DNA from 3 places in the Actinomadura sp. WAC 06369 genome. Region 2 is predicted to be linked to each of the others. Evidence: riboswitches for the same ligand, from Rfam matches in the RefSeq annotation. Region 2 holds a riboswitch; each other region holds the start of a gene.

Region 1 (4,340 bases), on a different contig from region 2:
GCCCGCGAAACGCGTCCGGCCCGGCCGGCCCGTCCGGGCCGTCCGCGCGGGGCGCGACGCCCCAGGCGGCGAGCGCCAGCAGCCGGTCGGCCGCGGCGGGCTCCTGCTCGGTGACGGTCGCGATGGCGCCCGCGAGCCGCAGCACGTCGGCGAAGTCGGCGCCGGGGGCGACGTCGCCCGCCTGCTGCGCGCGGACGAACAGCCGCTGGCCCGCGGCGCGCATCGCCCGCGAGGAGTCGAGCAGCGCCGACCGCTCGTCCCGCAGCGACACCACGGCCGACGCCGCCAGCCCGCGGAACGCCGTGACCCGCGCGATGAACGCGCGCAGCCAGGCGAGCAGGGCGTCGCCCGGGGCGGGCGAGTCCGCCAGCTCCCGGGCGCGCGCGGCGAGGTCGTCGTAGGCGCCCGCGAGGAGCGCCTCGAGCAGGTCCTGGCGGGTGGGGAAGTGCCGGTACAGGGTCCCGATGCCGACCTCGGCGCGCCGCGCGACGGCCTCCAGCGAGGCGCCCGCGCCCTCCCGCTGGAACACCTCGCGCGCGGCGGCGAGCAGCCGCGCGCGGTTGCGGCGCACGTCGGACCGCTCCGCGCGGGGGCGGGGCCGGGACGCGCCGTCGCTGGTCACCTTGGGTCCGCTGTCCTTTCGGCATGGGTGCGGTGTACGGCCGTTCCCACGGATTGGAACGGTCCTTCGATACTATCCGCGCCCTGCCGGAACCATGCGTCCGCCCAGCTCAACGTGCCCGCCGACGGTGCCGCTCCCGGTGCCGGCCGGCGGCCCGCCGCGCCGCCGGGAGCCCCCGCGGACGGCCGCGGGCCGGGCCGGCGGGAGCGGTGGACGCCCCGCGCCGGACCCGGCCCGCGGACCCGGTCAGCGAGTTCGATCGGCGAGCCCTATCAGCGAGCCCGGCCGAACCCGATCGGCGGACCGGTCAGGAGCCGTTCGGCGTGACCGGGAGGTACACGCGCCCCCCGGCGGCCTTGAACTCGCCCGCCTTCTCCCGCATCCCGGCGGCGATCGCCTCGGTGTCGCCCAGGCCGCGCTCGTCGGCGTACCGGCGGACGTCCCGGGTGATCTTCATCGAGCAGAAGTGCGGGCCGCACATCGAGCAGAAGTGCGCCGTCTTCGCCGGGGCCGCCGGCAGCGTCGCGTCGTGGAAGGAGCGCGCGGTGTCGGGGTCCAGCGACAGGTTGAACTGGTCCTCCCAGCGGAAGTCGAACCGGGCGTCCGACAGCGCGTCGTCCCACGCCTGCGCGCCCGGGTGGCCCTTGGCGACGTCCGCCGCGTGCGCGGCGATCTTGTAGGCGATCACGCCCGCCTTGACGTCGTCGCGGTCGGGCAGCCCGAGATGCTCCTTCGGCGTGACGTAGCAGAGCATCGCGGTGCCGTGCCAGCCGATCATCGCGGCGCCGATCGCCGAGGTGATGTGGTCGTAGCCGGGCGCGATGTCGGTGGTCAGCGGCCCGAGCGTGTAGAACGGGGCGCCGTCGCACCACTCCTGCTGGAGGTCGACGTTCTCCTTGATCTTGTGCATCGGGACGTGCCCGGGCCCCTCGTTCATGACCTGGTTGTCGTACTCGGCCGCGATGCGCGTCAGCTCGCCCTGAGTGCGCAGCTCCGCGAACTGCGCCTCGTCGTTGGCGTCGGCGATCGAGCCGGGCCGCAGCCCGTCCCCGAGCGACCACGTGACGTCGTAGGCAGCGAAGATCTCGCACAGCTCCCGGAAGTGCGTGTACAGGAAGTTCTCCTCGTGGTGCGCCAGGCACCACGCCGCCATGATCGACCCGCCGCGCGACACGATGCCGGTCTTGCGGCGCGCCGTCAGCGGGACGTACCGCAGCAGCACGCCCGCGTGGACGGTCATGTAGTCGACGCCCTGCTCGGCCTGCTCGATCACGGTGTCGCGGAAGACCTCCCAGGTCAGCTCGGCCGGGTCGCCGCCGACCTTCTCCACCGCCTGGTACAGCGGGACGGTCCCCACCGGGACGGGCGAGTTCCGCAGGATCCACTCGCGGGTGGTGTGGATGTCGCGGCCCGTCGACAGGTCCATGATCGTGTCGGCGCCCCACCGGGTCGCCCACGTCATCTTCTCCACCTCGTCCTCGATCGAGGACGCCACCGCCGAGTTCCCGATGTTGGCGTTCACCTTCACCAGGAAGTTCCGGCCGATGATCATCGGCTCGATCTCGGGATGGTTGACGTTCGCCGGCAGCACCGCGCGGCCCGCCGCCAGCTCGTCCCGGACGAACTCCGGCGCGACGCCCTCGCGCAGCGCGACGAACTCCATCTCGGGCGTGATCTCCCCGCGCCGCGCGTAGGCGCGCTGGGTGACGGCCCCGCCGGACGCCCGGCGCGGCCGCCGCGCGGGGAACGCCGCGCCCTCCCGCAGCGGATCGCCGGACCGGCGCCCGTCGTCCTCGGGGCGCGCGGCGCGCCCGTCGTAGGCGGCGGTGTCGCCGCGCTCGGCGATCCACGCGTCCCGCAGGGCCGGCAGGCCCCGGCGGACGTCGGTCTCGAAGGCGGGGTCGGTGTACGGTCCCGACGTGTCGTACAGGACCATGGCGTCGCCGTTGGTCAGCGGCACCTCCCGCATCGGCACCCGCACATCGGGCCGGGAGCCCTGCAGGTACGTCTTGCGGGCGGCCTGAACCACAGATTCGTTCACGACTCGATCTCTCCCTACGCCGGCATTACCCGGTCAGGTTCATGCGGTCAGCGGCCGTGCCAGCCGCTATCTCAGCCCGGTTCGCCGGGCCCCCGCGTCGGTCGTGATCGACGGTAACCCCTGCCGCCCCCGTTGCCGCAACCGGGGAGCATGGGGTAGACGCGCGCGTGCCGCCCCCGGTGACCGGGGGCGGCACGCGCGTCCGTTCCGCGGCGGGCGGGCCGCCGGCGTCCTACACCGCCGCCGGCGCTCCTCCCGCCGTCACGCGGGACGGGTCAGACCAGGCCGGTCAGACCAGGCCGGTCAGACCAGGCCCTGCGCGAGCATCGCGTCGGCGACCCGCTCGAAGCCGGCGATGTTGGCGCCGACGACGTAGTCGCCGGGGGCGCCGTACCGCTCGGCGGTCTCGAAGCAGGTGGCGTGGATGTCGCGCATGATCCGCGCCAGTTCGCTCTCGACCTGCGAGAACGTCCATGACTCGCGGCCCGCGTTCTGCCGCATCTCCAGCGCGCTGACCGCCACGCCGCCCGCGTTCGCGGCCTTCCCGGGCCCGAACGCCACGCCGGCGTCCTGCAGGATGTGGACGGCCTCGGGCGTCGTCGGCATGTTCGCGCCCTCCGCCACCGCCTTCACCCCGTTGCGGACGAGGATCCGGGCGGACTCGGCGTCCAGCTCGTTCTGGGTCGCCGACGGCAGCGCGATGTCGGCCGGCACGTCCCAGACCCGCCCCGCCGGGACGAACCGGGCCGAGGCGCCGCGCAGCTCCGCGTAGTCGGAGACGCGGCCCCGGTCGACCTCCTTGACGTGCTTGAGCAGGTCGAGGTCGATGCCCTTCTCGTCGACGACGTAGCCGCCCGAGTCGGACACGGTGATGACGTTCGCGCCGAGCGCCTGCGCCTTCTCGATCGAGTAGATGGCGACGTTGCCGGACCCGGACACCACGACCTGCTGCCCGTCGAGGTCCTCGCCGCGCCGCTTCAGCATCTCGGCGGTGAACAGGACGCTGCCGTACCCGGTCGCCTCGGTGCGGCCCGCGGAGCCGCCCCAGCCCTGCCCCTTGCCGGTGAGGACGCCGGCCTCCCAGCGGTTGGTGACGCGCCGGTACTGGCCGAACAGGAAGCCGATCTCGCGGCCGCCGACGCCGATGTCGCCCGCCGGGACGTCGGTGTGCTCGCCCACGTGCCGGTACAGCTCGGTCATGAACGACTGGCAGAACCGCATGATCTCGTCGTCGGACCGCCCGTGCGGGTCGAAGTCGCTGCCGCCCTTGCCGCCGCCGATGCCGAGCCCGGTGAGCGCGTTCTTGAAGATCTGCTCGAAGCCGAGGAACTTCACGATCCCCAGGTTCACCGTGGGGTGGAACCGCAGGCCGCCTTTGTACGGGCCGAGCGCGCCGTTGAACTCGACGCGGAAGCCGCGGTTGACGTGCACCCGGCCGGCGTCGTCCTGCCACGGTACGCGGAACATGATCTGCCGCTCGGGCTCGATCAGCCGCTCGATCAGCCTGCTCGCGGCCAGCCGCGGCCGCGCGGACAGCACGGCGGGCAGCGACTCGAGCACCTCGTGGACGGCCTGGTGGAACTCCGGCTCGCCGGGGTCGCGGCGCAGGACGCCGTCATAGGTCTCCTCGAGCGCGGCCAGGACGTCGGGCGAGCCGGGCAGACGGGGGGACAGGGG
Region 2 (4,340 bases):
CCGACCAGGCTCGGCCGCAGCTCCGCGGACGTCCCGCGCATCCGCTCCGGCAGCCCCGACATGCTGACCAGCCGCAGCCGCTCGCCCTCGATCCGGACGAACCCGCCCGCGTCCGCGCCGGTCAGCTCGATCAGCGCCGCGGTGATCCGGTCGAGGACGACCGCGAGGTCCAGCTCCGCGTTCAGGTCGGCGACGATGTCGTTCAGCCGCCGCACCAGCCGCGCCCGCTCGGTCATGTGGTGCTGGACGATCTCGTCGTCCTCCACCGGCCGGTACACGCCGACCCAGCCGAGCTGCGCGCCGGACGGGTCCTTCAGCAGGCTCGTGTCGATGCGGACGTCGATGAGGCGGCCGTCGCGGTGGAACCGGCGGGTCGCGATCGAGATCCGCCCGCCGTCCCCGGCCCGGCGGGTGAGCAGCCGCTCCTGGACGGCGTTGTGCTCGGCCTTCAGCTCGTCCGGGACGATCGGCGGCACGCGCCCGATCATCTCTTCGGCCGTCCAGCCGAACATCCGCTCGGCCGCCGGGTTCCACACGGTGACGCGGTGCTTGCCGTCCACGGCCACGATCGCGTCCGCGGCGCTCTCGATGACCGCCCGCGCGATCGGGTCGTGGACGTGGTGATGCACGACTGTCATCGTGCCACCGGACCCGTTGCCGCGCCGGAGAACCGCAACGGAAAAGTTCTCACTCTTCCCGCCGCGGCAACGGAAGAACGCCACGTCAGCGCGCTGCGCCGCGCGGTTTCGCCAGCCGGCCGACGGCCAGCGCGGCCGCCCCGGCGAGCAGGAACGACAGCAGCGACGCGCTCATCCAGCTTTGCGGCGCGAAGTTCAGCAGGTTTCGGACGTCCGTCCAGAACCCGGCCCAGCCGCTCACCGTGCCCGGGTTGATGAGCTGGTACGCGACGAACCCGACCACCCACGCGGCGACCATGCCCCACCGCGACGGCGCCGCGGCCGAGCCGTCCCAGCCGTCCCGGCCCCGGCCGAGGAAGAAGTCGGCGGCCAGCACGCCCAGCATCGGGACGAACACCGACCCGATCAGCGACAGGAAGCCCGCGTAGTCGCCGATGTCCAGCGCGAGCGCCAGCACGGTGATCAGCGCGCCGAGCGCGACCGTCAGGACGCGGCGGTCGGCGCGGGGCGCGAGGTTCTGGATCGACACCGCCGTGGAGTACACGTTCGCGAACGACTGGTCCGCCTCGCGCAGCACGAACACGCCGAAGAACAGCACGCCCAGCGGCACCGCGAGGAACGGGTCGAACACGTTGCCGGTCGCGCCCGCCAGCGCGAGGGCCAGCAGGCCGAGGACGTACGCGACGATCTGCGTGACCGAGTAGCCGACGGCCGCCGCGCCGAACGCGCCGCGCTCGCTGCGCGCGTGCCGGGTGTAGTCGGCGGCGACCGGCACCCACGAGATCGACACCGCCAGCGCCGCGTCGGCGCCGATCAGGAAGCCGTCCCAGCCCCCGTCCGTCAGATCCGGCAGCGGCTCCCGCACCAACCGCACATAGAAGTAGACGAGCGCGACCATCACCGCCGCCGTCACGTACCGGCGCAGCAGCCGCACCGAGCCGAGCGGCCAGATCGTCAGGGCGGTCGTCAGCACCCCCGCCGCGATCACGTAGCCCCACCGGGGGACGCCGTCCCACAGGTGCCGCGCCGCGTCCGCGATCACGATCAGCTCGAACGTCCCCCACCCGACGAGCTGCGCGATGTTCAGGACGGTCGGGACGTACGACAGCCGCGCGCCGAACAGGCCGCGCAGCAGCACCATCGCGGGACGTCCGGTCCGGGCGCCCGGCACGGCGGCGAGCCCGAGCATCAGCCCGCCGACGGCCGTCCCGACGATCATCGCGACGATCCCGGCGGCGATCGACAGCGTCGGCACGCCGTCCTCGTCCGGCGCGAGCACGGTGTACGCGCCCGAGAACGCCAGCAGGCTGACCCCGAGGTTCGCCCAGAACGCGCTCTGGTCCCAGAAGCCGAGGACCTTCGGCGCCGGCTCGTCCAGGGTGTACGGGACCTCGTCGACGGCGGACGCCATGCAGCACTCTCCCTACGCCGGCATTACCCGGACAGGTTCATGCGGTCGGCGACGCCTCTGGATTCGCCCTCTCAGCCCGGCCTCGGCCCGAGCTCCCGCGGAAATCAGACGGAAGTGTGCAACAACCGCCCAAAAAGGTCAAGCCACGTACGGGTCCCCGTCCCCCTCCATCGTGCGGCCCGCCGCCGCCCACGCCTGCATCCCGCCGGCGACGTTCTTCGCCAGCCACCCCGCCTGGTTGAGCGCCACGGTCACCTGCGCCGACCGCCCCCCGGACCGGCAGATCACGAACACCTCGCGGTCGCGCGGGATCTCCGCCGCCCGGTCGCTGAGCCGGCCCATCGGGATGTGGACGGCGTCGGGCGCGTGCCCCGCGTCCCACTCGTCCTGTTCCCGCACGTCGAGCAGGTAGGCGTCCGCCGGCACCTCGGCGGCCGGCACCGCCGGCACGTCGTCCCCGAAAATCATCACTCCTCCATGGAACCGCGCGAAACCCCGCCGCGTCGAATCACGCATGCGGTATCGGACGCCACTCCTCGCCGCGTCCGGCCTGGCTCTGATCCTTTCATTGGCCGGTTGCGGCGACGAAAGCACCTCGAGCGAATCCGCCGACGGCTCCACCGCGGTGCAGCCGTCCAGCTCCCCCGAGGAGACCCTCACGATCAAGGTCAAGCCCTCTCCGGACGCCCCCGCCACGACCTGGAACCTCACCTGCGACCCGCCCGGCGGCACCCACCCGAAGGCCGCGGAGGCGTGCGCCGCCCTCGCCGAGACCGCGGACCCGTTCAAGCCCGTCACCACCGAGATCTGCACGAAGATCTACGGCGGCCCCGCCACCGCCACCGTCCAGGGCACCTGGCGGGGAAGCAAGGTCGACACGGCGTTCTCCCGCGAGGACGGCTGCCAGCTCCACCGCTGGACGGAGGTGGCCCCGCTCTTCGGCGACGTGCCGAAACCGGGCTGACCTCTCCTTCCGAGGCCGGACGCCCGGTCCCGCGGGCCGGGCGTCCGGCAACGATTGGGTTGCGGAGCGACGGGTTGATCTTGTCGCCGTGGGGGAAATTTCCTAGATTCCCCACATCGGGGCCCCGCTTCCAGTCCTTGCCGTCACCCGCCACCGGCCCGCGACCCGAGCCGGGCGGGAACGGCCGTCCTCGCCAGAGGAGGCCCCATGTCCGAGGTCAAACGACGCGACCTGCTGGCCGGTGCCGCGGCCTTCGCCGGGTTCGCGACCGTCGGCCTGCTCCCCGGAACCGCCACCGCCGCGACCCGGCAGCGCCCCGGCGCCGCCCTTCCCCCCTCCCTCTCCGTCGGCGACCGGGCCGTGGTCGCCCGCGTCGACGCCCGCCGCGCGCTGCGGCACCTGCGGGTGCTCAGCGACCAGATCGGCTGGCGCATCGCCGGCACCGAGTCCGAGCACCGCGCCGCCCGCTACATCGCCCGCGAGCTGCGCGACCTCGGCTACCGGGTCGAGCTGCAGCCGTTCCCGGTCGCCGACAAGTACCTCGCGGAGATCCGCGCCCGCGGCGAGCGGCTCTGGCAGAGCAGCGCCTCCCCGCAGGCCGCCGTCGCCTCTGCGTCCGGCAAGGTCGCGGACGTCGGCAAGGTCACCGAGGTCACGGGCGACGTGCGCGGCAGGCTCGTCCTGTTCGACCGCGTCGTCGGCAAGGAGACCGAGCAGGCCAAGGCCGCAGCCGCCGCGGGAGCCGCGGCGGCCCTCATCGTCAACGCCCGCTCGGAGACCTACCCCGAGCGCAAGCCGGGCTCCTTCACCCCGAACCTGTCCGAGACCGTCGCGATCCCCGTGCTGGGCCTCGCCGAGTACCACGGCGAGCGGATCCGCGCGGGCGCCCGCAAGCTCTCCTTCAAGGTCACCCACCACTCCGGCCTGACCTCGTACAACGTCCTGGCCGAGCGGAAGGCGACCCTGCCGAACCCCGGCGGCAAGGCCGTCATCGTCAGCGCGCACTACGACAGCGTCCCCGGCTCGCCCGGCGCGAACGACGACGGCAGCGGGACCGTCCTGTGCCTCGAACTGGCGCGCGTCCTGCGGCGCCTGCCCACCCAGCAGGCCGTCCGCATCTGCCTGTGGGGTGCGGAGGAGTCCGGCCTGGTCGGCGCCCGGCACTACGTGAAGGAACTCGACGAGGCGGGCGTCGCGCAGATCACCGGCTGCTTCCAGAACGACATGGTCGCCACGAGCCACCCGCCCGCGGACACGTACTGGCTGCTGTCGGTGGACGGCGCGGACAACACCACCACCGCCGCGGTGAACGCCGCCGCGCGCCGGC
Region 3 (4,340 bases), on a different contig from region 2:
TTCGGAACCGGCAAACCCTCTCGACGACCACCTGTTTCGCGGGGACGCTCCGCTACGCGCGAACGGCCTGGCGGACGGGGGTGTCGGGATCGGCGAGCAGACCGGGGTCGACGGCCGCGCCGGACGCGATCACCCGGCGGGCCTGGACGAGGTCGCGGGGGCGGTCGACGGTGAGGATCGCGTCGAGGCGGTCGCCGGTGAGCCACGCGAGGGCCCACTTGGGGCCGTCCGGGTCGCCGCGCCGGATCATCCGCTCGGACGCCGCGTGGTTCCCGGCGTACTGGACCATGCGGCCGAACTGCTCGGACCAGAAGTACGGTGCCGCGTCGTAGGCGGCGTCCTCGCCGAGGAGGGTCGCGGCGGCGGTCTCGGGGGCGTTGAGGGCGGTGTCCCAGTGCTCGACGAGGAGCCGGCGCCCGTAGCGGGACGACCACCAGGCGGCGCAGTCGCCGACGGCGACGATGTCGGGGCGGGGCTCGCCGGGGGTGCCGGGCTCGGCGCCCTCGTGGCAGGTGCGGAAGGCCGCGTCGGTGACGACGCCGCGTTCGAGGAGGAGGCCTGAGCCGGCGAGCCAGCCGAGGTCGGGCCGGACGCCGACGCCGACGACGACCGCGTCGGCGTCGATGCGGCCGGGCGCCCCGTCGGCGGCCAGGACGAGGCCGCGCCCGTCGACCTCGGCGACCTTGACGCCGGTGCGGAGCTCGACGCCGGCCTCGGCGTACCAGGGCGCGGTCAGGGCGCCGGCCTCGGCGCCGAGCGCGTTCGCGAGGGGCGTGTCGGCGGCCTCGACGACGGTGACCGCGCAGCCCTTCCTCGCGGCGGTGGTGGCGACCTCGGCGCCGATCCAGCCCGCGCCGACGATCGCGACGCGGGCGCCCGGGACGAGGAGGCCGCGCAGCTCGCGGGCGTCCTCGATGGTGCGGACGACGTGCTGGCGGCCGTCGCCGGGCAGCGTGATCGGGGCCGCGCCGGTGGCGATGACCAGGCCGTCGAAGGGCAGGTCGCCGGCCGTGGTGGCGACGACGCCGCCGCGGCCGGGCGCGCCGGGGCGCAGCGCGGTGGCCCGCTCGCCGAGGAGGAGCTCGCAGCGCAGGGCGTCCCAGTCGGCGTCGACGGTGGTGTCGTCGGAGTCGCCCGCGAGGACGGCCTTCGACAGCGGCGGCCGGTCGTACGGCCGGTGCCGCTCGGCCGAGACGAGGGTGAGCGCGCCCTCGTACCCCTTCCTGCGCAGGGCCTCCACGGCGCGCACGCCGGCCAGCCCGCCACCCACGACAACAAGCCTCTCCATGGCGCTCACCTTAGTGGGGCCGCTTTTGCCTGGACATGTGTCCAGACGGTCATGTACGTCACAGCGGTCGTAAAGTGGGGGAAGACCACCCAGAACACCCGCGGGAGTCCGGTGCGACCGGGCTGAGAGGGCGGCTGACCGGGCCGCCGACCGCCTGACCTGATCCGGATCATGCCGGCGAAGGGAGCGCGAATGGAGATCGTCGTCATCGGGGCCGGGATCGTCGGCCTGGCCGCGGCGTGGCGGACGGCCGGCCGGGGCGGCGCGGTGACCCTCGTCGATCCCGCGCCCGCGGGCGGCGCGACGGCCGTCGCCGCGGGCATGATCACCCCTGTCAGCGAGCTGGCCTACGGCGAGGAGCCGCTGCTGCGGCTCAACCTCGCGGCCCACGACCGCTACGACGCGTTCGTGGCGGAACTGGAGGAATTCACCGGGACCGCCACCGGGTACCGCGACGACGGCCTGCTCCAGGTCGCGTTCGACTCCGACGACCTGGCCGTCCTGGACGACCTGCGCCGCTTCCAGGAGAGCCTCGGCCTCCCCGTCGAGGCGCTCACCGGCCGGGAGTGCCGCAAGCAGGAGCCGATGCTGGCGCCGGGCGTGCGGGGCGGGCTGCTCGCCCCGCGGGACGGGTCCGTCGACCCGCGCCGGCTCGCCGCGGCGCTGCTCGCGGCGTGCGAGAAGTCCGGCGTGCGGATCGTGCGGCGCCGCGCGGCGGGCGTGGTCGTCGAGCGGGACGCGGCGGCGGGCGTCCGCCTGGACGACGGGACGGTCCTGCGGGCCGACCGCGTCCTGCTGTCCGCGGGCCCCTGGTCGGGCGACCTCGACGGCCTGCCCGCCGGGACCGTCCCGCCCGTCCGCCCCGTCAAGGGGCAGGTGATCCGGCTGCGCACCCGCGTGCCGTTCCTGCGGCGGTGCGTCCGGGGGCTGGTGAAGGGCTCGCCGGTGTACCTGGTGCCGCGCGCGGACGACGGCGAGATCGTCCTCGGCGCCACGCAGGAGGAGCTCGGGTTCGACACCCGCGTGACCGCCGGCGGGCTGTGGGAGCTGCTGCGGGACGCCCGCGAGCTGATCCCCGGCGTCACCGAGCTCGAGTTCGCCGAGGTCACCGCCGGGCTGCGGCCCGGCTCCCCCGACAACGCCCCGGTCATGGGCGCCTCGGACGTGCCGGGGCTGGTCCTCGGCACCGGGCACTTCCGGCACGGCGTGCTGCTCGCGCCGGTCTCGGCGGACGTGCTGTCCGCGGCGCTGCTCGGCGACCCGGTGCCCGAGGTCGCCCGCCCGTTCTCCCCCGACCGATTCTCCGAGGTGAAGCGATGAAGGTCATCGTCAACGGCGAGCCGCGCGAGCTGCCCGCGGGCACGAGCGTCGCCGCCGCCGTCGCGGCCGTGAGCGCGGCGCCGACCGGCGTGGCCGCCGCGCTGAACGACGAGGTCGTCCGCCGGACGGCCTGGGAGGCGACGCCGCTGCGCGACGGCGACCGCCTGGAAGTGCTGACCGCCGTGCAGGGAGGCTGACGATGGACGACGCGACGAACGACACGAAGACGGCCGGCGGGACGGTGCGGGACGACGCGCTGGTGATCGCGGGCGAGGAGTTCGGCTCGCGGCTGATCATGGGGACGGGCGGCGCGCCCAGCATGCAGGTGCTGCGGGAGGCGCTCACCGCGTCCGGGACGGAGCTCACCACGGTCGCGATGCGGCGGGTGGACCCGGCGGCGCGCGGCTCGGTCCTGGACGTGCTCGCCGAGTGCGGCATCCGCGTGCTGCCCAACACCGCGGGCTGCTTCACCGCGGGCGAGGCGGTGCTGACCGCCAAGCTCGCCCGCGAGGCGCTCGGCACGAACCTGGTGAAGCTCGAGGTGATCGCGGACGAGCACACGCTGCTGCCCGACCCGATCGAGCTGGTCGAGGCCGCCGAGCAGCTCGTCGACGACGGGTTCGTCGTGCTGCCGTACACCAACGACGACCCCGTCCTGGCGCGGCGGCTGGAGCAGGTCGGGTGCGCGGCGGTGATGCCGCTCGGCTCCCCGATCGGCTCGGGCCTCGGCATCCGCAACCCGCACAACATCGAGCTGATCGTCGAGCGGGCGGGCGTCCCGGTCGTCCTGGACGCGGGGCTCGGCACCGCCAGCGACGCCGCCCTGGCCATGGAGCTGGGCTGCGACGCGGTGCTGCTGGCGACGGCGGTGACCCGCGCGCAGTCCCCGGCGATGATGGCCGCCGCGATGCGGCACGCCGTGGAGGGCGGGCGGCTGGCGCGGCTGGCCGGGCGGATCCCGAAGCGCCGGTACGCGCAGGCGTCGTCGCCCTTCGAGGGACTCGCCTCGATGTAGCGCGCCTTAACCGACGGTCAAGAATTATTCGCTGGACCTGAACAATGGACCGCTCTCAGACTGGGGCGGTCCATTGTCGTCCGGCGCAACCGCGCGCCGAACTTCGGTGTTCAGCGAAACGATCCGAATTTAAGGTGCGCTTCATGGAACAGGACATCTCCCCTCCGGCCGCGGCCGGAGGCGTCGACCGGCGCGCGATCGCCGCCGCCACCGTCACGGTCGTCCTGTGGGCCTCGGCGTTCGTCTCCATCCGGAGCGCCGGCGAGGCGTACGACCCGGGCCCCCTCGCGCTCGGGCGGCTGCTCTCCGGGACGGTCGTGCTCGGCGCCCTCTGGCTCGTCCGCCGCGAGGGCCTCCCGCCGCGCGGCGCGTGGCCCGGCATCGTCGCCGCGGGCATCCTGTGGTTCGGCGTCTACATGGTGGCGCTCAACTGGGGCGAGCAGCTCGTGGACGCCGGCACCGCGGCCCTCGTCGTCAACATCGGGCCGATCCTCATCGCGCTCCTCGGCGGCTGGCTGCTGAAGGAGGGGTTCTCCTCCCGGCTGCTCGCGGGCCTGGCCGTGGCGTTCGCCGGCGCCGCCGTCGTCGGGCTGTCGATGTCCGGCGAGAAGGGGTCGCCGCTGCTCGGCGTCCTGCTGTGCGTCGTCGCGGCCGTCACCTACGCGGCCGGAGTGGTGAGCCAGAAGCCCGCACTGCGGCACGCGTCCGCGCTGCAGT

Evidence for each region. Region 2 has a riboswitch for thiamine pyrophosphate ahead of DMH08_RS05985 (purine-cytosine permease family protein). Riboswitches for the same ligand answer to the same signal wherever they lie in the genome.
Region 1: it holds a riboswitch for thiamine pyrophosphate, as region 2 does, so the genes downstream of both, thiC (phosphomethylpyrimidine synthase ThiC) here and DMH08_RS05985 (purine-cytosine permease family protein) in region 2, are expected to answer to the same signal.
Region 3: it holds a riboswitch for thiamine pyrophosphate, as region 2 does, so the genes downstream of both, thiO (glycine oxidase ThiO) here and DMH08_RS05985 (purine-cytosine permease family protein) in region 2, are expected to answer to the same signal.

Annotation. Positions count from the first base shown of each region.
Region 1 is NZ_QHJN01000017.1:38,694-43,033, forward strand. Features, by position in the region: gene DMH08_RS07465 (TetR/AcrR family transcriptional regulator) at 1-622, opposite strand, end outside; gene thiC (phosphomethylpyrimidine synthase ThiC) at 930-2,663, opposite strand; TPP riboswitch at 2,655-2,769, opposite strand; gene gdhA (NADP-specific glutamate dehydrogenase) at 2,967-4,340, opposite strand, start outside.
Region 2 is NZ_QHJN01000013.1:64,707-69,046, reverse strand. Features, by position in the region: gene DMH08_RS05990 (PAS domain-containing protein) at 1-638, opposite strand, end outside; gene DMH08_RS05985 (purine-cytosine permease family protein) at 724-2,049, opposite strand; TPP riboswitch at 2,042-2,158, opposite strand; gene DMH08_RS05980 (rhodanese-like domain-containing protein) at 2,188-2,514, opposite strand; gene DMH08_RS05975 (SSI family serine proteinase inhibitor) at 2,564-3,013, shown strand; gene DMH08_RS05970 (M20/M25/M40 family metallo-hydrolase) at 3,221-4,340, shown strand, end outside.
Region 3 is NZ_QHJN01000260.1:396-4,735, reverse strand. Features, by position in the region: gene DMH08_RS37430 (NAD(P)/FAD-dependent oxidoreductase) at 53-1,288, opposite strand; TPP riboswitch at 1,379-1,491, shown strand; gene thiO (glycine oxidase ThiO) at 1,481-2,608, shown strand; gene thiS (sulfur carrier protein ThiS) at 2,605-2,805, shown strand; gene DMH08_RS37415 (thiazole synthase) at 2,808-3,623, shown strand; partial or broken gene DMH08_RS37410 (DMT family transporter) at 3,767-4,340, shown strand, end outside.